DNA from 4 places in the Cernens ardua genome. Region 2 is predicted to be linked to each of the others. Evidence: predicted binding sites of a transcription regulator. Region 2 holds the regulator's gene; each other region holds the start of a gene.
What was found. The regulator sigma-54, encoded in region 2, starts transcription at its own class of promoters, with help from an activator protein. The targets are predictions, from matches to a motif close to TGGCACNNNNNTTGCTNT.

Region 1 (7,435 bases), on a different contig from region 2:
CCGGTAGCGGTGGCATGGACACTGGATGATGGTCGTCTGAAGCACACGCTCATTCAGCCACTCGAAAGTTGGCTCGAAAATGACAGTATTGCACTCGATGGGTATGATGAAACTACCCTGCATGCCATGGGGGTCCGCCCTCTGGATGTCATTCGTGAATTGGAAACCGATCACGATAGCGAGACACTATTCATCAGTGGGTTTGGGGAAGAGGAAGAAGCGCTAGAACGCATGTACGAAGAGTATGGGCTGAACCCGGTGGTCGAATTGGCACCGGCCTATACACTTTACCCGGGCATGTCATTTGATGAGTGGGAAGAAGAACGCCGTCAGATCATGGAAGAACGTGGGCTGGATGCCTTCAATCCAGAACATGAAGTCGCCGCCATGCTATTTCTGCATGCCCGGTTGGCCGAAGAGTGGCCAGAGCATATTCCTCGCAACTAGCCGTACTTCCATCAGGCGAGACCGCTAGGCGACACCTGGGAGCGAGCATCAGAGCAACTCACAGGAAGCATTCAACGTGCCCCCTAAGGGACTCCCATAAAGAGTCCGGCAAACAGGCTATTACGAGACGTCCACCATTGTCGTCAGTGAACATGATATCTCTTAAAAAAGAGGAATACGATAAATGTGCTCCTCTCCTTCAGGATAAAAACGCGAAGGCTTAATGCATCGATGATACACCCCGCCACAGGCAGTGGTAACGCCAATGGAAGCATGATTACCCGCAGCAATCGAGACCTCAATATAACGCAGGCCCGAGGTGCGTATTTCCTCCAGCAGAAGACGGACGCCAGCAGTTGCATAACCACGGCGTCGTTTCCATTCCGCAATGGCATATCCCAAATGCCCCGGAACAGTAGGCGGAAGTGCTTCACTGCCTGGTACCCAACGAAAGCCGAAAGAGCCAATAAACTCGTTCCCTTCCATTAGCCATCGGCGAAAACCGGGAATACGCCCTGTACCAAGACGCTGATATAATCGAGCTTCCTGCAGATTCCGTGCACCATCAATGCTGGCGATGAAACGTTCAGGCTGAGCTCTCAGCTGCTCCAGCTCGCGGACACGTGTCTCTTCAGACACGAGGTTATTAGGGGAAAACCCTCTTTCCAATGCCCTTTGATAAGCAGGTAATAGAGTCAGGGAAGGTTTTTCCAAATGAATGGGCAAAGCGGGTATCCTCCTCACAAGCGCTTGTCCGGGGCTTGATTTCAACCCCCTGTTTCACCCGCGGAAACACCTCCTCATTGCACGCCCCCTCTGATTATCCAACAACTTGCCTACCGGGTTGCAACGCCGCTTTTATCTTCCACGCAATAACATAGATGATTCCGCCTGAAATGGACCCGGTAAACCAGCCATAATCGTAAAACCAGTGAACCGTAGGCGAAAACATGGAAAATCCAGTCGCAATAATAGGCAAAATGAAAGCAATAATCCCGCATATATTCCAGCGTGGATACACATCTTCCCGATATAGGCCAATAAGATCCAGTTGCTGTTGTTCGATGATAAAATAGTCCGCGACCATAATCCCGGCAATAGGCCCCAGCAAGCTCGAATAGGAAAGCAACCAGTTGGACAATAATGATTCAATGCTCAAATCAGAGTGTATCCAGCCCAACTGCTTCAATAGCTCATGTGCCATTAACAACAACCCTACCAACCCGGTAATAAGCACGGCACGGGTGCGCGTAATCCACCGCGGCGCCATATTCTGCAAATCATTGGTGGGCGACACTACGTTGGCTGCCGCGTTGGTGGAGAGCGTTGCCAATACGATAAGCACCATGGCAATCGCAACGAACAGCGGGTTACCAATAGCACCGATCAAACTGACAGGGTCTGCAACGGTATGACCAATCAATTGTGCGGATGCTTCTGTCATCACCACGCCCAGCATGGCCATCATGAACATGGTGGTAGGTAAGCCGATTATCTGCCCCCAGATCTGGGCCTGCTGATTTTTTACGAAACGGCTGAAATCAGGAATATTCAGAGACAATGTAGCCCAATACCCGACCATGGCCGTGACACCCGCGAAAAAATGCGGAGTCGTGTGTTCATTCCCAAGTGAGGTCTGGTGCAAAAGATGGCTGAGCGGTACCTCGCTTAGCCCCCACCACAAAAGTGCCAGGCAAACGACAGCCAGTATGGGCGCAGCAAGTGTTTCCAGTAATTTAATCGATTCCGAACCTTTGATGACCACATAAAGATTCATCGCGCCGAAAACGAAAAAACCAATCACATCGCCACTGGCGCCCAATAGATGCCATGAGGGAACAATGACACCAACCAAACGACTGAGTGCCATTCCACCAAACATGGTTTGGATGCCAAACCAGCCGCAGGCTGTTAACGCACGAATCAGGGCAGGAATATTCGACCCGGTAAGCCCGAACGAGCTACGCAGAAAAATGGGAAAGGGAATGCCGTAGCGCGTACCTGCCACCGCATTCAATGTCAAGGGAATCAGTATGATCAGATTGGCAACCACGATGGCCGCTACCGCCTGCATCATGCTCAGGCCAAAATAAGTGGTAAGAACTCCCCCAAGGGTATAAGTGGGCACGCAGATTGACAGGCTGACCCAAAGCGCCGCCACATGCCAGGTATTCCATGTACGTTCGGAAAGCCGCGTCGGTGCCAAGTCAGGATTGAAGAAACGACTTTTTTTAACGTCATCACCAACGACCATTTCGACTTGCCCACCACGCTCGATCAAACGGGACTTCTTTATTGTTTCATTCATGGAGTCTCCTGCCGCACGAGTCATCAATATCCATTATAGAGAGGCATGATGGCCAATGGCTGCCATTATTATCTGTTGGCATCCATGTCAAAAACCGCCATGCACTCAATAGTTTGTTATAAAACAATCCTTCATGGGTTACCTGAAATGAAAGCCCTCTTCTATAGGGAATACATCTAAAGAAGGGGATACAAGAGAAGCAGCGCGCCATGAAAGAGCCATCAATACACTATTGATCCTGGCGCGCGAGTATACCAAAGTCCTAAGCATTACCGGATCGATATCCTTTTTATCTTTTTCTTTTCATCGATGACCGATATTGTTCCTCCTGATTTCAGCATATGAAGATTATGTGCTCGAATAAACCGACGCTGACTCACCATGGCGCATACAGACAGCTCTCTCTGTTTTCCGTACTTACTCTTTTTTCTTCATATACCCTATTTTCGACATGCGAGCTATTTTCCAACGTGTGCAACCGTCGCAATTTCAACCAGAGCATCGCGCTTGACAAGGCCAACCTGTATGCAGAAACGCGCCGGTTTATCACCAGGGAAATATTCGGCATAGACCTCATTAATAGCACCATAATGAGCAAAATCACTGACGAAAATTGAATTGAACGTCACATCATCCATGGTGCCACCCGCTTCCTCTATGACTGATTTAATAATCTCAAGTACATGACGTGTTTGAGCAGCCGGGTCGCCGACATGAACAACGTCATTATTTTCATCGAACGGCAAAGTCCCTGAAACGTAAACAATGCCATCAGCCTGAGTGCCCGGCGAATAAGGGGCCAAAGGGGCGGATGTTCCTTGTGGAACTACAATCTGTTTAGGCATAACACGACTCCCTGAAAACGTAATGACAATGTTACAGCGTTTGAATGATCCGCTTTAAAGGAACCAAATGCCGATCACTCCAGTGAAAGGATGAGTAGCACTTCATCACTTCATCACTTCATCACTTCTTCACTTCTTCACTTCTTCACAGAAGTGATCTACATCACTGACCCAGCCAAAGAATTTTTCAACGTTGAAGACAGCAGCATCATGCGCTTCACGCGGACCGGCCTGATGTGCGGCATCTTCAAGAAGTACGCAGAAGTACTCAAGGAAATAGCCGTCACGAATCGTCGATTCAACACAGACGTTGGTCGCCACCCCAGTGAAGATCAATGTACGAATACCACGTGAGCGCAGCATGCTATCCAATGCCGTGTTATAAAAACCGCTATAACGAGGTTTATTGATTACAATATCGTTCTCTTCAGGCACCAAAGCATCGATCAGTTCGAAATCCCAATCACCACGGGCGAGAAACTTTTGCGGTGTTTCAGGGTGAGCACGCAAATATTTAAGTGCATTGGATTTGTGCCAGTTGGGTGAACCCTCACCACCAGCCTCATGATAATCGGCGTCCCATCCATTCTTGAAAAAAACAACTGGCATGCCAACACTACGGGCGGTAGTAATCGAGCGCTGGACTTGTGATACCACTGACTCGATATGACTCAAATCAAAGCCGACGAGATCGAAATAGCCTCCTTTACTGGCATAGCCATTCTGCATGTCGACCACAATCAGTGCGGTGGATGCAGGGTCAATCACCAATGATTCAGGGCGAGCTGTTAACGTAATCCCTTTTCCTTCAGGAGTAAATGAGGGCCGAACGACCTCTTCTTCACGGCCATTTTCAACAACTTTTTTCTCCACGGCATCTTTCTGGATGACATCACTCATACAGCTTTCTCCATTTCAGTCTCAAGGGAATTCAGAGAACCAGACTTCATTTTTGGATAAATACGTTGCCCATAGTTTTCAACACCTTCTACAAAATCATCAAAGGTGAGCAGCACTCCAGCTACACCGTCCATGGCATCAATTTCATCCAGCATGGCCGCCACTTGTTCGAAGGAACCGATCAACGTGCCCATATTGATATTGACCGCCGAAGTGGGATCACTCATTTGGCGCACGTTGGTATCCTTGCCGGAGCGCGTATCCCTGGCAGCCTGATCCGTTAACCAGCTCAGAGCCCCTTCATCAGCACCCGCCTTGTAATGCTCCCACCGTTGGCGGGCTTCCTGTTCTGTTTCTGCAGCAATAATCATGAAAAGCCCGATACTCCCGACATCTCGCCCTGCTTCCTGGGAAAAGCGCCGCATCCGTTCGACTGCCGGTGAAAAGGCGGTTGGCGTATTGACGCCTTTGCCAAAGACAAAATTGTAGTCTGCGTGCCGGGCCGAGAACGCCATCCCTGTATCGCTTTGCCCAGCACAAATGATAGGCATATCTGATTGCGGTTGAGGGCTCACCGTACATTCATCCATCTGGAAGAAGTCTCCCTTCAGATCACTCTTTCCGGTCTGGCACAACTCTTTCAACACACGAATATATTCATCCAGATAGTCGTAACGCTTGGCGAAATAATCATCACCGGGCCAAAGCCCCATCTGCGAATATTCAGGCCGTTGCCAACCCGTCACGATATTCAGTCCCAGGCGCCCATGACTGGCCGAATCAATAGTGGCAGCCATGCGCGCCACAATGGCAGGCGGCATGACCAGGGTAGCAGCCGTCGGAAAGAGTTTTATTTTTGAAGTCACGGCGGCCAGGCCTGCCACAAGGGTGAACGTTTCAAGCGCGTGATCCCAAAACTCGGTTTCCCCACCAAACCCTTTGAATTTGGTCATGGCAACAGCGAAATCGAAATGGTTATCCTCTGCCTTGAGGGTAATCTTTTTCAATAAATCAAACGAAGGTTTGTACTGGGGTGCATTTTTGGAAATCAACCACCCGTTATTGGCGATGGGAAGGAAAAGCCCTGTTTTCATGATGACGCTCCTGGTATTCGAATTGGCGATTACCTCAAGGATTCTTTCTGCCTCTTTGATGTCTTCTGCATGAAAGAAGTCGAGGTCCATAAACCGGTGATCATCTATCGACACTTGAACACTTCAAGCTTTATGCCATACGAGGATTCGTTCAGATAAAACAGTCACATAGGAAAACATGCTTACCAATACGCATAAAAAAAACAGACCGGATGGTCAAATTTTGCGCCAAAATGGCTCATCTCATGCACGAAAAGAGGGATCTTCATCGAAATGTGGCTAACTAGTTTCCCGACGCAACAAAAATAAAATGTAATTGCTGACGTAATTCTGCGCCCTGATTCAGAATTTTTAGAGTGATATCAAATAAAAAAACAAACCACAAAATAAATGATAATCATTATTGTTTGTGATAGTGTATCATCTATTCCATGTATTGGACTTTTCACGCTGGGTGTGAGCAACCAAGCCTCTGTTTTAACAAAAAACCATTCCAATGGCTGGCTGTCAGGATGACGGGGAGACGTATGAAAACTGCATTATCCATCCTCATGCTCTGCTTGTTATCGGTATCATGTTATTTACTACCGAACAAGGGAGTGGCTGGAACACTACAGTACCCGATGACGGTCACTGACCTGGCAGGCCGCCACGTCACCCTCAATCATCGCCCGTCAAGAGTCTTTTTGGGCCAGCCCCGTTTTTTCTATGCCATCATGTCCTTGACCCCGAGGCCAACCGATCAATTGGCAGGATGGAATTACCCTCTCTCTCGAATCGATCCTGAAATTGCGCCTGTCCTGAATAAGGCGTGGCCCGCCCTGGCACATCTACCTGCACTTTCTCCTGCGCCCAGTCCCCATATCAGTGGTGAGGGACTTATCGCCATGAAGCCCGACCTGGTGGTGCTTCCTCTCAATCAGGAAAGTGCCATCGAAGGATCCACGCTGGCAAAGGTCATGCAATCGATGCAGATTCCCTGGATATATGTGGATTTTGACCAATATCCTCTAGTAGATCCCGCGAAAAGCATCTCGCTTTTGGGACGTGTATTGGGACATGAAAAAAGGGCAACCCGGATGACACAGATCATTACACATCAACAGCACTTGATTGCCACTCGAGTTGCTCTCATGAAGCATCATCCCAGTGTCCTCATTAACATCACACCGGGAATAAAAACACAGTGTTGTCGCACCAATATACGCACAGGGATGGATAATATTGTGACCGCCGCTGGTGGAAAGAACATTGCCCATAACATTCCCTCTGACAAGGCGACCCTTTTAAGCAATGAGTGGATATTGGGGCATCCTACCGATGTTGTGATCAATACAGCCCGAATGAACGTTGCTCAACGCGGGATTCGTCTCGGTCCGGGGGCAAGCGAGAGTGACATACAGCAAAAACTGGTTGATCTGACACATGACATGTCCGGATGGACAACGCTACGTGCCGTGAAAGACAAACGTTTTTATGTCATTTGGCACGGTCTTCATCAAGGCCCCTATGCAGTCGTTGACCTCATGCAGGTAGCCAAATGGCTGTATCCCTCTACTTTTTCGGATATATCCCCGATGAAAACCTTCAGGGCGTTGTTGGGTCCGGCAGCCCCCGTACTTGGCGCCGGTATCTATTGGGGGAGCCTGGGATCCCCCCATGAAAGTGATCACTCGATAAACCAGTAATCATGGCGTCTTGTCCTCCTTCGTCATCAATGTATAGAGTTCCCCCTAATGAAAGATGGTTTTTTTCGCCTGATCACACCACAAAAGCGTGATCGCCGCGTCATTCTCATCGCGACATTTGTTGGCGCAACACTCTTTTATGCAAACCTGTGC
Region 2 (7,435 bases):
TTCTATTGCCGAACAGAAAACAGGCTTTGCTTACTCCAATCAAATCACGGATGAAGCATTGGCGACGACAGCCGCTACCGCCACGTCGATTGTAAAGTGCGGTCAACAGATCGAGCGGCAGCCTGTGCGGGTGTCCGATCACTCCTGTTTGTATGTGTCGGCTAATCCTTTTAGCGCACGGCAGGGTGAATCGGCAGCGCAAGCGGCTGCCAAAATCGCGCTTCTTCACAGGATTGATAAGCTTGCACGTGCTGCAGATACGTCTGTGACGCATGTGAATGCTGAACTGTTCACGCAATACGAGGTGGTCTTGGTACAGGCCAGTGACGGCACACTGGCAGCGGACCTTCGCCCATTGATACGGTTGAATGTATCGGTGATTGCTGAGCGAAATGGGCGGCGTGAAACTGCCAGGGCAGGGGGTGGAGGGCGATTCGATTTCGATGTTTTTGTGCATTCAAGTACCCCGGGTTTTCTGGTGCAAGAAGCAGTCAGAAAGGCATTGGTAAACCTTGACAGTGTGGCTTCCCCTGCAGGGGAGTTTCCGGTAATACTTGCCGCAGGATGGCCCGGAGTCCTGTTGCACGAAGCGGTAGGGCATGGGCTGGAAGGGGATTTTAACCGTAAGGGAAGCTCTGCTTTTGCGGGCCGTTTGGGGGAACAGGTGGCGTCTCCCGGAGTCACGGTCGTGGATGATGGCACATTGAAACATCGCAGGGGGTCCCTCTCGGTGGATGACGAAGGAACGCCAACGGAAAGCACGACGTTGATTGAAGATGGGCGTTTGACGGGCTATATGCAGGATAAGCTGAATGCTCGCCTGATGGGGATGCAACCGACGGGAAATGGTCGCCGTCAATCCTATGCACACTTGCCCATGCCACGTATGACAAACACCTATATGCAGCCTGGTGCTCATGATCCTGAAGAAATGATCGCGAGTGTTGATCGTGGAATTTACGCCGTTGGTTTCAGCGGTGGGCAGGTGGATATTACAACGGGAGAATTTGTCTTCTCAGCCAATGAAGCCTATTTGATCGAACGTGGAAAGCTCACCGCGCCGCTCAAGGGGGCTATGCTGGTAGGCAATGGGCCGGCGGTGATGTCACGTATTTCAATGATTGGGCATGATTTGCAGTTGGATGGCGGCACCGGTAACTGTGGCAAGGAAGCGCAAATGGTGCCAGTAGGGGTGGGGCAGCCTACGTTGAAGCTTGACCGGATGACGGTGGGCGGTACGCAGGCTTGATGACTCTTTGATCAGGATGCAGCGGGTTTATAGATGCAGCGAAACAGGACGATCCAATCAAATATCTTCCTGTTCCCTGAGTAATTTAAACAGTTTACGTGAATTTGTCGGTGGTTTTCCGGCATCCCGTTCACGACGTGCATTGCGGATAAGCTGACGCACCTGCCCGATATCAATGCCGGGAAATTTCGCCAGTAACTCGTCAAGAGCGGCATCACCATTTTCGATCAGGCGATCACGCCATTGCTCAAGCTGATGAAAGGCTACGTCACGTGAATTCTGCTGATCTTCAATGCGCTGAAAGGCAGCATGAATAGCATCGACGTCTTCGCTTCGCATGACTTTACCCACATATTGCATGTGACGGCGGCGCGCTTCATGAGAGGTAATTCGCCCCATCTCCTCCACGGCGGCCAACATATCATCCGAGAGCGGCAGTTGCGCACGTTGCGAAGGCTTCATTTCAATGATTTGTTTGCCCAGTTGCTGGAGCGCTTCCATTTCACGTTTGAGCTGGGATTTACTGGGCGGCTCGGGTTGAGCATCCCACTCTTCCTGTTCGCGCGCTTTGCGTTTGGATTTTGCCATGGTGAAATCCTTGGGTTGAACCTGTATTTGAACTGATAATCGTATCAGTATACCAAGCGGATGCATCTTCACGTCAGCCATGTAGCGTAAAATTTTGAATACGGGGGATAAGGTTCCCTGACTGACCCGCAAGGAGACATGATGAGCGACACTTTCGATGTGGATCAGCAGCGTTTTTTATTGGAGAAGAGCGCTCGGCTTGCACTGAATCATGCAGAAACACTGGGCGTATCTGGTTGTGCTGTGAGGGGAAGTGTGTCCCAACAGTTAGCGGCTGGTGTGTTGCAGCAGAAGGTTGATACTCTGACACTATCACGGGATCAGCTGATAGAAATCACCGTGTTTGACGGCCATCGGCGGGGCAACGCCTCCATTAGCGATACCAGTGATGCTGCCATAAAAGATGCCGTGGAACGTGCAACGACCATTGCACGGCTAACGGAGGAAGATCCCGCCCTAGGGCTGGCAGATCCTGCGCTTTTTGCTACGGCTGAAGATGATTTGGCGTTATACCATCCGTGGAAACTCACTCCGGATGAAGCCCTTGAAATTGCGTTGGCGTGTGAAAATGAAGGCCTGTCTGTGCCGGGTATTTTACGCTCACAGGGCGCGCGGCTGACAACAGACAGTAGGGTTGAAGTGCAAGCTAACAGTGCCGGTTTTTTGCAAGGGCGTGTATCGTCAGAGCACCTGTTGAGTTGTGGTCTGATAGCGGCTGATGATGCAGGGATGCGTCAGGAGGTTGAGTATACTCTGGGTCGCGCTCCCGAAGCGTTGGCCTCGCCTCGGTTTGTTGGGCAGCAAGCAGCAGAAAAAACGCTGGCATCAAGATCACCACAAACGGTCAGGACAGGGCGCTATTGCGTCATGTTTTCTCCTCCGATAGCCAAAGCTCTGATCAATATGGTGATCCGTGCCCTCAGCGGTGGAGCGCAGTACAAGGGCGCCAGCTTTCTATTGAATGCACTGGGTGAGCCCCTGATGCCCGATTGGTTCGGGCTTGTAGAACGTCCCCACGAAAAAGGGGGCTGGGCCAGCACATATTACGATAGCGATTGTGTGTGTACCCAAAATAATACTTTCATTGATCAGGGGTGCATCGCCAGTTATCTGCTTTCCACTTACAGTGGTCGCCGGTTGGGACTGCCGACGACAGGCAATGCAGATGGCGCCCATAATCTACGCGTTTTGGCACCTGCCATATCCGCAGAAGAGATGTTGCAGCGCATGGGGAAAGGCGTGTTGGTTACAAAGATGATGGGGCAGGGGGTAAATCTGGTGACCGGCGATTACTCACGTGGTGCACAAGGCTTCTGGGTGGAGCATGGCAAAATCCAGTACCCCATCGAAGGATTTACGGTCGCAGGCAATCTGAAAGAGATGTTGGGCGGCCTGCAAGCAGTCGGTAGTGATGTTGATACTCGCGGGGGCACCCACACTGGTAGCTGGCTCATCCGAGAGATGACGGTGGCTGGATAAGGAGTGCTCGTATCGGGGCAGTAATATTGTAGTGGAGGACTGCAAAGCAGTAAAAGATCAGAAACATTCAGAAGGGCAGAATGGTAGTAAGCTTAGTCGTAGAGCCGTGAGTAGTAAGCGCTACAACAATAATAGCGGGTAATGATGGGTAGGGCATGCAACTGACGGGCGGTGATTGCTTATCCTTCTACCTTCTACCTTCTACCTTCTACCTTCTATCTTAAGCGTGATGTGTATCTATCTTCTGTTGCAGTTTGAGCTGCCGATGGCGCAAGCGGACCGACGGATACTCTTCAGCGAAGTGGCGAGCAAGCTGTTCCACCAGATAGACAGAACGGTGCTGCCCACCGGTACAGCCCACTGCCACCGTAAAATAGCTACGATGTGTCGACATATAGTTGGGCAACCAGCGCTCCAACCAGTCAATGATATCCCGTGCCATGCGATCCGCTTCCGGTGTTTTTTGCAGAAATTCGATGACGGGTGTGTCACGGCCGGTAAATTCCCTTAGGGTTATATCCCAATACGGATTGGGTAGGCAACGTGCATCAAAGACCATGTCCGCATCATGGGGAACACCATGTTTGAAACCGAATGATTCGAAGCTGAGTGTCATCTGATTCTGCGCGTGGGCGGCCACTTGCTCGGCCATGCGTGAACGCAATTCATGTACAGAGAGATTACTGGTATCGATGATGAGCGCTGCCAGATCCCGAATGGGGGAGAGATATTTCTCCTCGGTTTCGATTGCCTCTGTCAATGTCATTTCTGTGCCGAGCGTCAGCGGATGGCGTCTGCGTGTTGCGGAAAAGCGCTCGAGCAGTTGGCGAGGGTCAGCCGTCAGATAAATGACCTGTATATCGATGTCTCGAGGCTCCAGAAATTCGAGTAGTTCGGGCAGGCGTACCAGAGCTTCGGGTACATTGCGTGCATCGATACTCACGGCCACTTTAGTGCGCTCTGGCGAATTGGTTTGCAGCTCATCGAGTAATGCGATCAGTAGCATGGAGGGTAGATTATCAATGGCGTAATAGCCGAGATCCTCCAGCGCTTGTAGCGCAATGGATTTGCCCGATCCGGAACGTCCGCTGATGATAACCACCTGCATGAGTGATAAGTCCTTATAAAATACCTAAGAATGTTACGAATTATTAACTTCTGAGGCCCAAGTGTAATCTGCATGGACACGCTTTTGGAAATAAAATACCTATTTTACTGATGGTGTTTCTATATCGATGATCATTGACGGGCCCGATGAGTACTAGCATACCTGACCTTTTGTGACAGGATGGTTAAAAGTACCTTCTTGGTCTTCCTGTTGGGAATATAAATGTACAGAACGATAGGATTGTAATGGGAGTAGTGAATATAGCAGGCCGGGCTAAAGGTTAAAAAGGGCTAATGGTTAAAGTAAGAGTGACCGTTCAGACACCATCGGTAGAAGTTATGGACGTAGCATGAAAAAGAGTAACGAAGGTGACCTAAAACAACACGCCCGCAGGCGTGTTGCGTTGGAAATATGCTATTGCATGCCATGGATGCCAGCAAACATTCAAAAGTGCGAATTGTTCGACAAGTCAAAATCATGGCTAAATAAATACGCTTCCAGTACGTATGGCCCTAATGATCAAAGCCCCAGGGAGCCCACGCCTTTTGAATGCGCCTGCACTTTTTCCTTGTATTTAACGAGTTGCCTGTCCATTTTATCAATCAACGAGTCGATAGCAGCATACATGTCACCGCGCTCATCAGCACCATGCAGATCCTTGCCGGCAACATTCAAGAGGCAGGCGGCCTGCTTTCTTCCCTTTTCAACCGAGAGTGTAACTTGCACATTGGCGATATTGTCGTAGTGACGCGTTAGGCGGGCCAGTTTTTGTTGGATGAAACCGCGAAGGGCTTCGGTCAATTCGATGTGATGGCCAGTGATGTTCAGTTGCATGACTTGCCTCCTGGTGGCGTGGCACCTTGTTGACGTAACAGCTTCTAAACGTATGTATGTGCTTTTCAATAAACGACTCGAAATAAAAGAACCTGTCTTATTGAATGTCGCTCTCTCACTGTAATCTGTTCGTCATGAAGACGACAAGAACCATTTTAGATTAAATACAGGCCTTATTGATGTCATACGGTTATAACGGCCTGGTCTGTATGCAACCTGACATGATTATACCGCTTCTAGGCGAGTCGTTTACGCTCGGAGGAAGCAGGTATACCCATGGATTCACGGTATTTGGCAACAGTGCGCCGTGCCACCATGATGCCGCTTTCTGCCAATGCATTGACCAGGCTGGCATCCGATAATGGTCGCCGTGCAGGCTCTTCATTGATCAGCTTTTTGATGCGTGCCCGAATAGCGGTACTGGCGTGTGCTTCATTATCCTGCCCCACATGGCTGGAGAAAAAGTATTTCAGCTCAAACACACCGCGTGGTGTGTGAATATATTTATTGGTCGTCACGCGGGAGATAGTCGATTCATGCATCCCTACTGCCTCCGCGATATCGGCAAGAATCAACGGCCGAATACCTTCTTCCCCTTTTTCAATGAAATCACGTTGACGAATAAAGATTTCGCGTCCTACTTTCAGTAACGTTTCATTGCGGCTGGAAAGGCTTTTAAGTAGCCAGCGTGCTTCCTGAAGATGTTGTTTGAGAAAAGTGTTGTCATCGCTTTTATCCGCCCGCCGTACCAGTGCCGCGTAATCGGGTTGAATACGCACTCGGGGAAGGGCGTCAGGATTAAGCTCGACGTGCCACCCCGAGCGACGATGATAAGCCAGCGTCAGATCAGGGATCACATAGCTATCAGTATGATGGGTGAAGCGCTGTCCTGGGTAAGGGTCCAGCCCACGGATCAACGCAATAACATGTTCCAGCGCCTGCTCATTCAGCCCCAGACGGCGTTTCAACAGTTTCATATCGCACGCTGCCAGCGGCTCAAGGAACTGGCGAACGAGCCGCTTTGCCTGTGCCAGATTGGCTGTATCGGCAGGCAGTGTCTCAAGTTGTAGCAACAGACACTCTTGCAGGTTACGTGCAAAAATACCGGTTGGCTCAAGCGACTGCAGCTCAGTCAGAACGTTTTCAATGCGTGCAAGGTTAGCATTCACGACATCCTGTTGTTTGAGGCTCTGTTCAATATCCGTCGTGCTGGCACGCAAGTAACCGTTTTCATCCAAACTATCCAATAATGTTTCGACAATGGCACGCTCTGTATCATCGAAATCGCATAGCTCGATCTGGCGTTGTACGACACTGTAAAGTGTCTCCTTGCTCGCATTTCGTTCGTGATCCATCGTATTGTCTGACACGCCACTGCCACTGCTGATGCTGGCAAGCGTTGCATCCTGGAAGGTATCGCTCCAGTCGTTATCCAGTGCCAGCTCCTCAGGGATATCGCTCGACCATTCCCCTTCTTCATTGGTCAAAGGCTCTTCGCTGCTTTCGGCATCGTAAAAGTCTTCTTCCAGTTCGAGCATGGGATTGCTTTCGAGTGCAGTCTGAATCTCCTGATTCAACTCAAGCGTGGACAACTGCAGCAGCTGGATAGCCTGCTGAAGCTGCGGCGTCATGGTTAAATGAGCACCGAATCGAAGTTGGAGTGAAGATTTCATCATGGTCGGGTATCTATCAAAATAATCAGTCGATACCTCTAACGCTATACCGCCTATTCCTTTGTGTGCAAGCGAAAAATATAAATTGATAGCAATTATTATGCCACTACTAAAAAAACGATTATATTGAAATAATATGGCTAATATTTTATGGTTTTGAAAATTTTATTCCTTTGAAAAGCAGGCTCACTGGCAGGTTTCCACCTTGTAAATATATGTGGTGACTGGATGAAATGAGCGGTAAGGCCAACGTATGCAAATCGAGGGCGCAGGTAATGCAGACTATCAGTCGCTAATACGGACTTGAGAGTCTTTGGTGCGTATGACACTTCATTTTCTGGCGCAGCATGATCTTGCTGAATTGAGGCTGATTATTCTGAATCAGTATTTCAACAGGGTTGCATTGACGGTCTTTAGGGGGGCAGGGGAGCTTATAGGGATGTTGTAATGTGAAAGACGGTAACGCCAAGGTGCTGTTCCTGGCGCCTGGAAGTACATGGCACT
Region 3 (7,435 bases), on a different contig from region 2:
AAGACGGCAACATGGCTCACCGTCCGCGTGTCAAAGGTGGCTACTTCCCCGTACCTCCGGTCGATTCATTCCACGATCTGCGTGCAATGATGTGCAACACGCTGGAAGCAGTGGGGCAGTCTGTTGAAGTTCACCACCACGAAGTGGCTAACGCAGGCCAGAACGAAATTGGTGTTAAATTCAACACGTTGGTTAAAAAGGCGGATGAAGTTCAGACCATGAAGTATGTGATCCACAATGTGGCACACGCTTATGGTAAAACGGCGACCTTCATGCCCAAGCCGATGGCAGGTGATAACGGTTCAGGTATGCATGTTCACCAGTCTTTCTGGAAAGACGGCGAAAACATGTTCGCGGGCGACGAATACGCTGGCTTGTCTGAAACAGCCCTGTACTACATCGGTGGTGTTATCAAGCATGCGCGTGCATTGAACGCATTCACCAATGCGTCTACCAACTCATACAAGCGTCTGGTTCCCGGTTTCGAAGCACCGGTAATGTTGGCCTATAGTGCCCGTAACCGTTCTGCTTCCCTGCGTATCCCTTACACGTCCAGCCCCAAGGCCAAACGTGTAGAAACGCGCTTCCCTGATCCGACCGCTAACCCTTATCTGGCCTTTTCTGCACTGCTGATGGCTGGTATCGATGGTATCAAGAACAAAATCCATCCTGGCGATGCGCTGGACAAAAACCTGTATGATCTTCCTCCGGAAGAAGCCAGCCAGGTGCCGACGGTGGCTTCCAGTCTGGAGCAGGCACTTGATGCACTGAAAGAAGACCATGAATTCCTGACCGCAGGCGGTGTATTTACTGAATCCATGATCGAAGCCTATATCGATCTGAAAATGGAAGAAGTAAACGCTGTTCGCATGGTGCCCAGTGCTGTTGAGTACGAGCTGTACTACAGCGTGTAATCGCTACTTCAGCTTATAACCTGCGGAAAGATCCAGGGACTGGTCCCAAAGGGACCGGTTCTTGGGAATGAAGGTTTGGTGAATCCATGGCCTTTGATAATCCGGTATTGCGATGATGTCTGTGCTTCGGTTATCACATTGATAGCTTGTTCATCCTGATGCGATTGGACGTAGCTGTTGTTAAAGAACCCCGGTGTTGGGAAACACTGGGGTTTTCTTTTTTGACTTGCACGATTTTGGTGCATAGGGCTAAGGTTTACTTGGGGGCAATGTGTTGAATTGGCTCATTTTAGCCTCTTTATTGCTTGTATGCTCTGTGCTGGCGTGTTTCTTGCACCGTGTTATACAGGATGACCGCCGAGGCATTTTTCTTGCATTGACCTTACTTTGACGTACCAATTTGGCTGGATTTGATGATGATGGATGGCTTCTACCTACGCTTGTTGGAGCACTTGACGACTGCCGTCGTCCTGTTGGACGGGCAGTTGCGAGTCCGTTGGTTGAATCCGGCGGCGGAAGCATTAACCGGTATCAGCTTTCATCGGGTGGAACGTGAACCTCTGGATTGCCTGGGAGGGCAGGATAGTCAGATCCTGACGCGTTTGGAAAAAGCATTGAAAACGCAGCGCCCCTATACTCAGCGTGAAGCTGTATTGAGTCTGGCGAATGGTGATCAGATCAAAGTGGATTATACGGCAACCCCTGTCTCAGCAGATGAGCTGGTGATTGAACTGGAGCCTATCGAGCTGCTATTGCGCATTGCAAGGGAAGAAGCGTTGGCAGCGCGTAACGAGACAGTGAAAGTGCTCACCCGAGGGTTGGCACACGAGATCAAAAACCCACTGGGAGGGATTCGTGGTGCGGCCCAACTATTGGAGCGTGACCTCCCCGACCCTGCACTGGCCGAGTTTACTCATATTATCGTTGAGGAAGCTGATCGTCTTCGAGACCTCGTGGACCGCATGTTGGGGCCTAATACTTTGCCTAATTATATGCCGGTCAACATTCATGAAGTCATCGAGCACGTTCACACATTATTGAGTGTTCAAACCCACAATGTTGAGATTGTGCGTGATTATGATCCTAGCCTTCCCAATGTATTGGGCGACAAATCACAACTGATTCAGGCCGTATTGAACGTTGCACGTAATGCCTTGCAGGCGATGGAGGAGAGCGGTACACCTTCACCTCGATTACTGCTGAGAACACGAGCGGGTCGCAAGTTCAGTATCTCCAATGAACGCCACCAGCTGATGTGTGAAGTACAGATTATTGATAATGGCCCCGGTATCCCGGAGCACCTGCGTGAGTCCCTGTTCTACCCCATGATTACCGGCCGGCAGGAGGGAACAGGGCTGGGGCTCTCGATTTCCCAGTCCATTCTTGGGCAACATCAGGGGGCCATTGAGTGTGACAGTATTCCGGGCAGAACCGAATTCAGGCTGTTGCTGCCTATGGTGCAGTCTTGAAGAGAAATCTTTTATCTCAAGAAGAGGCGTCGGTGGTTGCACAATGAACGCTGTCGTCAATGATGAAAACAATAGGTGCCTCTATTGTGTAGGTACCATTCAAGTAGGGTGAGGAGTCGTCATGAGTGACGTAGCAAGCGTTTATATCGTCGATGATGATCGAGCGATTCGCTGGGTGCTGGAGCGAACATTGGCACAGCCTGACCTTAACGTGCGTAGCTTTGAACGTGCGGATGAAGCGTTGAGTGCAATTGAACAGCATCCTCCTGAAGTGCTTATTACGGATATTCGTATGCCGGGTACCGATGGCTTGTCGCTCTTGGCCAGAGTCAAGGAGGTGGCAGCAGAAACGGCGGTCATTGTCATGACAGCCCATTCTGATCTTGATAGTGCAGTTGCTTCCTACCAGGGAGGCGCCTTTGAATATCTACCCAAGCCTTTTGATGTGGACGAAGCGCTCTCTCTCGTTCGCCGTGCCATTGCACACGTTCGCGAGCGCAGTGCCCCCGTGGAAGAACCGGAAGGCATTACGACAGAGATCATTGGTGAAGCACCGGCCATGCAGGAAGTCTTCCGAGCAATAGGGCGGCTGTCCCACTCCAATATTACAGTCATGATCAATGGTGAGTCCGGGACAGGTAAGGAAAGGGTTGCCAGAGCCCTTCATCAACATAGCCCACGAGCACGAGGCCCATTCATTGCGTTAAATATGGCAGCCATTCCCAAGGATCTGATGGAGTCCGAGCTGTTCGGCCATGAAAAGGGAGCGTTTACGGGCGCCTCTGCACAACGTCGAGGGCGCTTCGAACAGGCGGATGGTGGTACGTTGTTTCTGGATGAAATTGGCGACATGCCGGCAGATACGCAAACGCGTCTTCTGCGTGTACTCTCGGATGGCGAATTTTATCGTGTAGGGGGACATACGCCTGTACGGGCCAATGTGCGTATTATCGCGGCGACACACCAGAACCTTGAAAAGCGGGTAGAAGAAGGTCAATTTCGCGAGGATTTGTTTCACCGCCTGAACGTTATTCGTATTCATATTCCCCGCTTGTCTGAACGTCGCGAAGATATCCCAAGACTCGCGCGTCACTTTCTTGCTGAAGCAGCCAAAGAGTTATCCACTGAACCTAAAATACTGACGCCTGAAGCTGAACAGCGGCTCTCTAACTTGCCATGGCCCGGGAACGTTCGGCAGCTGGAAAATACCTGTCGCTGGTTGACGGTCATGGCATCCGGGCGTGAGGTGCTGGTGGAAGATCTTCCCCCTGAGCTAAGAGAAGGTGATATCGGTGAAATTCCTTCAGGCGATTGGCGTGGCGCGTTTAGAGCCTGGGCAGATCGTGCCTTGGCAGGCGGGCAAACACACCTGCTGGAAGAAGCCGGGCCGGATTTCGAGCGTATCCTGATCGAAACGGCGCTTAAGCATACCGGTGGACGCAAGGGCGAGGCCGCCGAATTGTTGGGGTGGGGACGTAATACGCTGACCCGGAAACTGAAAGTGCTACTGCCTGAACTGGCAGATGGTGAATAAAGGCTACGATAAAAAATTTCGTTCTGTGAGGAACTAAGTGACGTATCGTAAGTCTTATCTATCGGGAACAACATGTTCCCGTTCCCTTGCAAAATCCCTGTTTGAGCCTACCTCCCCGGTAGGCTTTTTTTATGTCTTTCTGTGTGGCTGTGGCGCCAGTCATTACTTATTTACTCACAGTGTACTCGCGCGCGATTGACGCTGTCGCTTTTCCCCATACCGATGCTTTGGTTCTCTGTTGGTGTGCTTCAAAGGAAGACTTATCGACGAACGCTTCCTCCACTTTCCATATGAGAGGGTTTTCAGTTTCGATAACAGCAAATGAGTGGCAGCCTGTTTCTGCTCTGGAAAGTCGAATATGTTCTGGGAGATGGTTTTTTATTGTTTACACTCCATTGAGGTTCTTTGGTAACCCCTCTACCCATGCTTGTAGTGCGTGTGTATCAGCCAATGAGCCTGAATAAGGAAAATTCGGAATCCAGGTTTGCCAGGACGCCCGTAATCTATTCCGCCATACCTTGGTGGGTACGCCGATTTCCAGACGTTGATCAGGACTTAGTGCATCACGACGCTCCATGTATACCGTGTCACCATCCGTTTCGCGACCAATATGAATAGCGCCCAGAGAGCGGAAAATATCCACACCATCAAGCCCCGCCGAGAAGCATTCATCATCCGTAAGCACATAGACGGTCAAGTCGAGAGGTGCGGTAGGGTGTACTGAGATGGGAGCGTCATTCCTTTGTATGAAAAAAGGCTCCTCTTTTAGCAAGGCTTCTCGCAGCCCCTCTGTGATCAAGTTTAGGAAATAGTCAACCTGATCATCCAGTACACCTGCCTCACTCATGTTTGAACGGACTTTCTCGAACCACTTTAGATTCTCAGGCGTTGCCCGGTAATCGATACTATCTGCTAAAGCGAGAGATTCAACGGCTGCTTCTCCCCACAGGATAGCGGCGACATGAGCTGGCCAGGCCCCTGATCCACCCCTATTACCTCTTAGATCGAGGACAAGCTGTTCGGCTGCTTTAATCGTATCGATTTCTTCCTGAAATAATTGGAGGGCTTGCTGTATGCTTTTTGTTTCTTCTTCTGTTTCAGGGAAAAAATTGGGGAGTGCCAACCACCAATGCCCTTTTTTCCATTGTGTCAGTGAGGTGCTAGTAGGTGTAAATCGGTTTTTGATTTTATCTAACAATGTTGCTTTTTGATCAGTCCTCAGCGTATGCCATCTCAGGTCGATGGTTTTTTGCTTTCCATCCATTGAAAATATTGCTTGTTTAGGGCGCTCTATAAAGGGATTTCCTTCATCGAGAAAGAGATGATGCCCGTGCTGGAAACGTGAACTATTCACCGGTAGTGATTGGAAAAAAGAGTCTACATTCTTTTCATATAGCGTTTTTGCTGCGATTCCATCTGCTGAAATCAACTCGGCTCCCATTGGCACAGGAGACATCCCTGATACATGTGTCACCACCTGTTTTCCTGCAGAGGTAAAAGTGGTCAGGAAGCCCGGCCATTGAACGGGCAATACTTCCTCAAACTGTGGTTGTGCATATAGATGACCATCGTTGTAGCTACTTGAATAGCCTTGTATCAACCAGTAGTACCCTGCATAGTCATGAACGTTTCTTAGACGATCTTGTGCGAGCTGATAAGCAGCCTCAGCTTGATGAATGAAGCTCTGTCCACCGGGACCTATAGCTCCCGGATGATTGGCAAGGACATCATTATGGAAAAAGTTGAGATGTTCTTTTGCTCGGTGTTGCCAGGTATTAGTTGTAACGAGGTCGGGTGATGCATTTGGGGAAATGGAGTCGGAAGATGCCATTATCATATGCCTTGATATTATTTTTATAGATAGTCGCATTGTGCAGCGATTATTGTCTCCATAACGTTTAGCACAAAGTTGCATGAGATAACAGAAAGCATCGGCAAGCGTTATTTTTTACGGTAATGTTAGCCATCGTCTAAAAAATACACTCAATCAGCCGATATAGTCTCCATGTGACGACGTTGAGGCATTATGACGGTACACTTCAGTCATCTTGTTGCTACCTCTTGCTTCAAACGCTGATGCGATGAAGAGGGCGGCGTTATTTCTTATCAGGTTGGAGTTTTTCATGTCTGTCATGCAGTGGAGCCAGTTGCTTGCGCCCATTCGTATTGGTGATCCTCACAACGATCGTCATGGGGAGCTCGGACGTACCCCTTTTCACAAGGATCATGATCGTATTGTGTTTTCCGGTTCGTTCCGCCGGCTGGGGCGCAAGACACAGGTTCATCCACTGGCAGAAAACGATCATATTCATACGCGGTTAAGTCACTCCCTGGAAGTTGGTAGTGTAGGACGATCATTGGGCATGATGGTGGGTGAAGGATTGAAGGAAAGCCTGCCCAGTTTCATTACCCCAGCTGACCTTGGTGTCATCGTTCAGGCAGCCTGTCTGGGGCATGACATCGGTAATCCGCCTTTTGGTCATGCGGGTGAATACGCCATTCGTGACTGGTTTCGTGCTGCTCGAGGGCAAATGCCAGCGCTTTTCGAAAGCCTTACCCCTCCGCAAATAGAAGACTTGCTGACATACGAGGGTAACGCACAAGGCTTTCGTATCGTGACTCAGATTGAATACAACCAGTTCAATGGAGGAATGCGGCTGACGGCAGCAACGCTGGGAGCATTACTAAAGTACCCGTGGACAGTGGAATATGCCATTAAAGGGGGCAAGTTTGGTGCTTATCAGACGGAAAAATCCCTTCTTGGTGACGTTGCTGACGTGCTTGGCTTGTTACAGCGCTCCCCGGGTGTTTCGGCATGGTGCCGGCACCCTTTGGCCTATTTGGTCGAGGCAGCCGATGATATCTGTTATGCCCTGCTTGATCTTGAGGACGGCATGGAGATGGATATTCTTCGTTTCGATGAGGTGGCTGAAATTCTGGGCCAGATTGCCGGTTTGGCGAAGGATGATCCGGTATGGGATGAGTTCAGGCAAATGGCAGCCTCTGGTGTATCTCGGCGCAGGCGGATTGCAGCCTTGCGTGGCATGGCAATGGAACGTGCCGTCGGTGAGGTGGCAGATGCTTTTGTGGCGCATGAAAAGACTTTGCTGTCAGGTGAAATGCAGGACGATCTATTGGCCTATTGCCATGCTGATCTTTCTGAAGGTGTACAACGTGCCAAGGATATTGCTCGACAGCAGATTTTCAAAAATGCGCGTAAGGCCAAGTTGGAAATCGGGGCTTATACCACCCTGGGTACCCTGTTGCAGGATTTTATCGGTGCCGCCTACGAGTTGCGCTCAACCGGGCAAACCAATTACAAGCACCAACGTGTCTTGGCGCTTATTGGGGAAAACACACCCCTTGCCTCATGGGATTTGTACGCAAGTTACCGCCGTATGCTGGATTTTATTGGTGGAATGACGGATCACTATGCGGTTGATCTGGCTCAGGAAATGGGAGGACGTTTACAGGGTTCCTGATGAGCCAGCAGTATGATGATTCTTTATGTGGGTGAC
Region 4 (7,435 bases), 440 kb from region 2:
TGTGCACGGCCAGCGCGAGTAGCGTTGGTAGCAACCGGATGAGACTCGCCGTAACCGATAGTGGTCAGACGGCTAGCAGCAACACCCTGAGTGCTCAGGTAGCTGGATACTGCATCAGCACGACGCTGAGACAGACGCTGGTTGTAAGCACGAGTACCGATAGAGTCGGTGTAACCTTCAACGCGTACTGCTACGTCAGGGTTAGCAACCAGGCGCTGAGCAACAACGTTCAGAGTCTGCTGGGAATCTGCACTCAAACGTGAAGAATCGAAAGCAAAGTGAATGTCGTTCAGAACCAGAGTCGGTTTCTCAGGTGCTTTTTCTACCGGGCAACCCTGTGCGTCAACTTCGGTACCTGCAGGCGTGCCTGGGCACTTGTCGAGGTAATCCGGAACGCCGTCACCGTCAGAATCCAAAGGACAACCTTTAGCGTCTACAGCAACGCCAGCAGGAGTACCTGGGCACTGGTCGATGTTGTCAGGAACACCGTCGCCGTCAGAGTCGGCAACAGCAGGTGTGTTGTGATGGCAAAGCAGAGCTGCTGCGGTAGCACCTGCTACAGCACCGATAGCTGCACCGGTACCTTCGTCGTGGTGACCAGTTACAGAGTAGCCAGCACCACCACCGATCAAGCCGCCAGCGATTCCGCAGACAATTTTGCTCTGATACCAGTGAGAACCCGTGCCATCGGTAGGCGCCGTGTCAGAGCTGGCACAACCAGCAAGACCCAGAACCAGTGCGGAACCCAGCGCTAAGCCAGTCGCAGATTTGTTCATGCAAGACTCCTTCTTGATACAACGTCGTGGTAGCACAAATGCTACGCGTGACGATTCCAATTTATTAGGCGAACCAATCCGCTTGAACTCACTTACGTCAAACTGCAAGTAAAGCCAATTCTCGCATCTCGGCCCGTAAGGCATTCAGGGAACACCTCAAATTTCTTCTGACGGACTAAAAAGATGTCCAAAGCGATTGCATGATGCAATACTCGAACAGCGTTTTCAATCATTATTAATGTAAATAATTGAAATGTTTTTGTAGTTCAACCTTACGAACAACCTCTGAACCACATAAAGTCTCATTGCCCGGCCTTGGCGATTCACATCGCGACAACAGCTGCTGTACAGCTACTTGTCACAGAATAGTCGCTAAATCCCATTTTAGCACGTTTTAAATGCATTAAGGGGTATTCGCCCCTTAACCCTCGACAAAAGTCGCATTAGTTGCTGTCTCGATTCAGCAGAAAATAAACAAGTGCAGCAGTGATACCACCACCAAAAATCGCAAAATCATGCAGGGAATCGACCGGTATAAGCGTCATGACCAACGCAACAATAATGGCCGGGACGAGTGCCTGAATAGCCTTGGGATTGATACCATTACGATACCAGTACTGTCCCCCATGGTCGCGACTGTACAGGGAATCGATATGTATCTGCTGATGTTTCACCCGATAATAATCGGTCAGGATAATGCCGTAGATCGGCCCGATGACAGCCCCCAGTATGCCCACGGTATATTGGATGAGTTCAGGGCTATTGAACAGCTTCCATGGCATCACCAGAATAGCCCCTAAAGCAGTGATAAAGCCGCCGGTACGGAAGGATACCCAACGCGGCGCCACATTCGAAAAATCAAATGCCGGTGAAACAAAATTCGCCACAATGTTGATACCCATCGTGGTCAACATGAAGGTCAATGCTCCCATCAACGCCACCGTTGTGTCGTTCAATTGTGCCACGGTCTGAATGGGATCGGTGATCATTCTGCCAAAGACTGGCAATGTGGCTGACACCATGACCACGGTGGTGGCCGAAAAGAGCAGAAAGTTGATCGGCAACCCCCACCAGTTGCCACGGCGAATAACCTTCATGCTACGGCAATAGCGACTGAAATCGCCGAAACTCAAGGTCGGCCCCGCAAAGTAGCCGACCACCAGAGCAGTGGCTACAATCATTTCCCACCCCTGCATGGCAGGTGAAAGCACCTTGTCGCTGAGGGAAAAATGCAGATTCTGCGGCCCCGCTTCTATTACCAGCCAGCCCGCCAGCATGAACATGGCGAGGTACACCAATGGTCCGGCCCAATCAATGAAGCTGCGTACACTTTCCATCCCCTTGATGAAGACCAGTACCTGAAAACACCACAGCGCCATAAAGCCAAGCCATCCGATGGCAGATAACCCAAGAAAGTGCATGTGTTCAAGAAAGGCAAGCGAAGGGAAAACGCGTAGCAGTACGATAATCAGCGCATTCGAGGCCAGAAATGTCTGAATACCAAACCACACCAACGCAATACAGCCACGCACCAGCGCAGGAATATTGGCCCCAAAGACGCCGAATGATATACGACAGATGACGGGATAAGGCACTGCCGCCTGTTGGGATGGCTTCGCCAGCAGGTTGGCAAAACATTGCACTATAAGAATGCCCACCAATAATGAGAGCATAACCTGCCACCCTGCCAATCCAAGGGAGAACAGGCTTGCTGCAACAACATAGCCACCTACACTATGGATATCCGACATCCAGAATGCGCAGATGTTATAAGCGCCCCACTTCTGTTTTACCGGCCCTAAATCATCATTGTAGAGGCGGCGGCTGTAACCCGGTGGGATGGTGGCATGAGCATCGTTCACAGCAGTGAGTGGCGCATCTGTTTCTACAACGGGTGAATGAACAATGGATGAAGCAGGTTGAGGCATGGGTGACTCCTTGGTTCAGGGCAGGGTCAGAGGCAGCGCATGTCAGGACATGTCACGGGTAAACACCGAGCATGGGGCGTCTTTATTTTTGTATACAATCCCCATGCCAATATGAACGTCTTTCGTAAAGAGGGATAACGTGGGCCCTTACCGTTACCGCCATGCTTTTTTGCCCTCCCTCTCCCATTCTCTTTCCCCTGTCTTCCCGCACGTTTACTCGATCGTTCTCTCCTGCGGCCCAATATAGGGATATTTCGATTAGCCTTCGCTTACGCCATCGTCGTTATTCAGGCATCAAATAATGCAATGCCAAATACCAGGACGCATCGGCCAGGTGCAGAAATTTGGCAGCATGCACCATGATGGCACTTTTGTACGCAGCACTGTATACAATAACGTGTACACTAAAGATGGAAGCTTATTACTTCAGATTGAACGCCAGGGCGAGTACATAAAGAATAATCAGCGCCACCAAAGAACGCGTTTAGTGAGGGCAATAGTTTGAGCTCGGTTGGCACAACATTTGCCATTGAAGAGATATAGCAATGTGGATACCCATTCAACCTGCCTTTCAAGGGTAATTCCGATGAACAGACGAGAAAAAGTCATGAATGAAAAAGGTCTGAAACAAACACCGCGTTCAGCATCGGAAGCATCCGACATGATGGACCACCCGCGACGCGATCAGCTCATTCATCACGCATTGACCGACGCCATTGTTACCCATCGCCTGTTGCCTAATACACGCCTGCCGGAGGATGCGTTGTCACGTGCTTTCAATGTTAGCCGCACGGTGATCAGACAGGCACTTCAGCAATTGGCACATGAACGTTTGGTCACATTGATTCCGAATCGCGGCGCCCACGTAGCAATGCCCTCACCTAAAGAAGCCGAAGAGATTTTTGAAGCACGCCGAATTATCGAAGTCGCATCCTTGCAAACGCTCGAATTACCGCTCTCACCAACGTCACTAAACTCTCTCAGGTATATAACGCAAGAAGAACAGTGCGCACTCAAGGAAGGACGTTGGCAGGCAGCCATTCAGCTCTCGGGAAAATGGCATGTGGCACTGGCCAGCATGAGCTGCAATGACACACTGACCGACATCATTTCGCAGCTGGTGGCCAGAAGTTCACTATTGATCGCGCTCTATGGCACACCGCTACAACCGGGGTGTAAACATGATCACGAACACCTGCCTTCACTGCTTGAGCATGGAAAGAAACAACAGGCCTGCGAGTGGATTCACGCGCACTTGAGCCACATTTTTGAAGGTTTGCGTTTTTCGTCAGCGCATCAGGCAACACCTGATTTTGGCGCGCTATTCAGCGACCACCCAGCCGCAAGCCCCATGGAATGACCCTTGGCAAAACAAGATTATGACCTTCAGGATACAAAACAGCATGCGAATTCATGTCATCAATCCGAACACCAGTCAGGCGATGAGCGAAAAGATCGCCGAAGCAGCTTGTAAAGCGGCACAGTCAGCCGAAATCGTCATGCACACCAACAGGGATGGCGCGCCATCCCTCGAAAGTCACTTTGAGGAAGCGATCGCCGTACCGGGTATACTGCGCATCGTGGACGAGATTACACGTGAAGCCCGCGCCGATGGCATTCTGATCGCTTGCTTCGGAGATCCTGGCATACATGCGGCGCGCGAAATAGCCACTGTGCCTGTCATGGGTATCGCTGAAGCGGCCATGCGGACAGCCACCACCATCGGGCGACGCTTTTCGGTCATGACCTCACTGGCTCGCACGCTTCCCATGGCAGAAGCTATTCTGCGCGACACTGGGCTAAATCAGTGCTGTGCCCGCCTTCGCGCGAGTGAATTGGATGTTGCTGCATTGGAAGATATTGCGCCAGAGGCCTATCAGCAGCTGTTAAATGCATGTAAACAGGCGATCAAGGAAGATGAGATAGATGCACTTGTGCTGGGCTGTGCGGGTATGGCCGATTTGACATCAAAACTTAGTAAGACTCTGGGTATTCCAGTAATTGATGGCGTGGCCGCTGGCATTCAGCAGCTGGAAGGATTGGCGCATTTGGGGCTGAAGCCTGCCAAAACAGGTGACCGTGCAACGCCACCGAAAAAAGAACTCTATGGGCCTTATCAGGATCTGGCACGTAAATAACAGTACGCCAGCAAATAATATGGGGGATTGCCGTTCAGGCCTCACACAGGCCACACAACTTCCCTCGTCACATGATTTGAATAATAGATAAACACAGGATCCTCCATGACAGCCAACGCCACACCCCCTCATTCCTTAATCGCCCAACGTGACCTGCGGGGCTATGCAGGTCAACCTCCTGAAGTGAAATGGCCGGGAAATGCACGTATTGCAGTGCAATTTGTCGTTAATGTGGAAGAAGGAAGTGAGAATAACGTTATCCATGGTGACAAGGGGAGCGAGACATTTCTTTCGGATATCATTGGAGCCGAATCCTACCCGGCACGCCACATGAGTATGGAATCCCTGTATGAATACGGCTCACGCGCAGGATTCTGGCGTATTATTCGTGAATTCGATCGTCGCCACCTCCCTATTTCTGCCTTTGCTGTCGCCATGGCACTGGAGCTTAATCCAGAGATAACACAAACACTGATCAACCGTGGTGATGAGATCGTGAGTCATGGATACCGCTGGCTTCATTATCAGAATGTGTCTGAAGCCGTTGAACGCGAGCACATGGAGAAAGCCACCGAGATCATTACCTCGTTGACAGGAAAACCGCCCTTGGGCTGGTACACCGGTCGGGACAGCCCCAATACGCGCCGTTTACTGGTAGAACAAGGCGGTTTTCTTTACGACAGTGATTATTACGGTGATGACCTTCCCTTGTGGACCACCGTGACCACTTCTTCAGGGGAAAGCAAGCCGCATCTAGTGGTTCCCTACACACTGGATGTCAATGACATGAAGTTTGCCAGCCCTGGGGGGTTTAACAGCGGTGAACAGTTTTTCTGCTACCTGCGAGATGCCTTTGATGTGCTCTATGAAGAAGGAAGCGAAACACCGAAAATGCTCTCCATCGGCTTACACCCACGCCTGATTGGGCGCCCGGGCCGATTCAAAGCGCTTCAACGCTTTCTTGACCATATTGAACAACATGATCGGGTCTGGGTCTGCAAACGGAGTGATATCGCCCAACACTGGATACAACATCACCCCTATCAGGGGTAATCTGCTTTTCATCGATATTGATAAGTACAGTATTACTCTGAGCCACCTTGCTCCCAACAACATGAAACACTTGTTCGGTTGAAAGAATATGCATTGGGTGGTGTGAGCGTAAACTGGATCAAGAAGACAGTGCCGATGACTACTTGACTGACCGCTTGTGCCTGAAAATTCAAAAGGTCATAAAGGGTAAGACACGCTGATCTGGCGCTTACTGGAAGCCCTCACATTATCCTGACGGGACGATGATGAGGGCTTGATCACTCAGCCGTTACATATCAATGCCATCAGGCTACGATCATTATGAGGGGATGCGATCAGGGAGATCCCCCAGGGCGCCCCCTCCTGCTCAAACCAGGGCAAGGCAACCACCGGCGCGCTCCACAAGCCTGCCAACGCCGTCATCCCCATTAATCTCGTGCGGTAAGCCGCCAATGGCTCCCCTGTCAGCGTCAGCATAGGCGAGGCCCCTGGCGTACTGGGCAGGCAAATCAGCCGCTTGCTGTGATGACTTAATTCATTCAACCATTCGACGATACGTTTACGCGCTTGTATCGCTTTGTTTTCGTCTTCCTGCGTCAAGGTAGCACACCAGTCCAGACGTGACTGAATATCGCTGGCAATATTGGGACGAACGCGCGTAATCCAATCGCCGTGACGTCGCCAGATATCGCGGCCCTGTAATACCCGAAAAGCTTCACTGGCGCGCCCCATTATATCAGCGGAAAGTATCTGTGAGGTGGCCTTTAGACCCAACGAAGACAAGTGAGATTCAATCATATTGGCCCTGAAATCGACACCTTCCGGTTCCAGAACACAGACCTCAGAGAACTCAGTTACAGGTTGCTTTGGCAGCAAAACATCAGCGGCTCGTGCCAATATCTCTGCATCACGTGTAAGTAGCCCCACCGTATCGAAATGGAAGGCCAGCTCCTGTACAGCACTGATATCTATAACGCCCCAACTGGGTCGCAATCCATAAAGCCCACAATAGCTGGCAGGAACACGTATGGAGCCCCCGGTATCCGTGCCCAAACCGATGTCGGCTTCCCCTGACGCCACCGCAACAGCTGACCCCGAACTGGAGCCTCCGGGCAAACGATCAGGGGCAACCGGATTGACCGGCGTACCGTAATGGACATTGGCACCATTCAGGCTATAGGCCAATTCATCCGTTTGTGTTTTTCCCACATACGTTGCCCCCGCCGCCAGTAATTTTTGTACAGCGGTAGCGGTGCATTCAGCAGGCTCATGCGTTGCGGCCCAATCCGGATTACCGAAGCCGGTCACTGCACCTTTTATATCAAACAGATCCTTTACTGCCAGCCGCAAGCCACTGAGCTCTCCCTCACCCAACATCTTCTCACCCGGAGAAACAAGAGCCGGACTATCTGTGACCCACACGGCATCATTAACACGCATGTTAAAACCTCATGATCATCAATTGCCTTCACCCTGATATCAGGATGACGACGTGTATATAGTTAACTGCTGAATACAAGTGCTACATAACTAAAGCAAAACTGATGCCAATGACCGATAT

Region 1: a site for sigma-54 is predicted at 5,715-5,732, ahead of rutA (pyrimidine utilization protein A). Genes of this name have one in related genera too.
Region 3: a site for sigma-54 is predicted at 1,235-1,252, ahead of glnL (nitrogen regulation protein NR(II)). Genes of this name have one in related genera too.
Region 4: a site for sigma-54 is predicted at 2,796-2,813, ahead of LMG33818_RS01225 (NCS1 family nucleobase:cation symporter-1). Genes of this name have one in related genera too.

What each region holds. Positions count from the first base shown of each region.
Region 1 covers NZ_JBPCZH010000007.1:49,919-57,353, reverse strand. The annotation lists gene LMG33818_RS11835 (hypothetical protein) at 1-447, shown strand, start outside; gene LMG33818_RS11830 (GNAT family N-acetyltransferase) at 610-1,173, opposite strand; gene LMG33818_RS11825 (NCS1 family nucleobase:cation symporter-1) at 1,268-2,755, opposite strand; gene rutC (pyrimidine utilization protein C) at 3,214-3,600, opposite strand; gene LMG33818_RS11815 (isochorismatase family protein) at 3,730-4,500, opposite strand; gene rutA (pyrimidine utilization protein A) at 4,497-5,594, opposite strand; gene LMG33818_RS11805 (ABC transporter substrate-binding protein) at 6,122-7,282, shown strand; gene LMG33818_RS11800 (TonB-dependent siderophore receptor) at 7,331-7,435, shown strand, end outside.
Region 2 covers NZ_JBPCZH010000001.1:690,662-698,096, reverse strand. The annotation lists gene tldD (metalloprotease TldD) at 1-1,249, shown strand, start outside; gene yjgA (ribosome biogenesis factor YjgA) at 1,307-1,837, opposite strand; gene LMG33818_RS03110 (metallopeptidase TldD-related protein) at 1,979-3,316, shown strand; gene rapZ (RNase adapter RapZ) at 3,537-4,424, opposite strand; gene hpf (ribosome hibernation-promoting factor, HPF/YfiA family) at 4,944-5,258, opposite strand; gene LMG33818_RS03095 (RNA polymerase factor sigma-54) at 5,495-6,934, opposite strand; gene LMG33818_RS03090 (hypothetical protein) at 7,248-7,379, shown strand.
Region 3 covers NZ_JBPCZH010000004.1:283,475-290,909, forward strand. The annotation lists gene glnA (glutamate--ammonia ligase) at 1-914, shown strand, start outside; gene glnL (nitrogen regulation protein NR(II)) at 1,328-2,383, shown strand; gene glnG (nitrogen regulation protein NR(I)) at 2,505-3,917, shown strand; gene LMG33818_RS09290 (putative quinol monooxygenase) at 4,084-4,299, opposite strand; gene LMG33818_RS09295 (S41 family peptidase) at 4,303-5,832, opposite strand; gene LMG33818_RS09300 (deoxyguanosinetriphosphate triphosphohydrolase) at 6,041-7,399, shown strand.
Region 4 covers NZ_JBPCZH010000001.1:247,497-254,931, forward strand. The annotation lists gene LMG33818_RS01220 (OmpA family protein) at 1-776, opposite strand, end outside; gene LMG33818_RS01225 (NCS1 family nucleobase:cation symporter-1) at 1,220-2,704, opposite strand; gene LMG33818_RS01230 (GntR family transcriptional regulator) at 3,291-4,064, shown strand; gene LMG33818_RS01235 (aspartate/glutamate racemase family protein) at 4,108-4,842, shown strand; gene puuE (allantoinase PuuE) at 4,948-5,895, shown strand; gene LMG33818_RS01245 (amidase) at 6,157-7,314, opposite strand.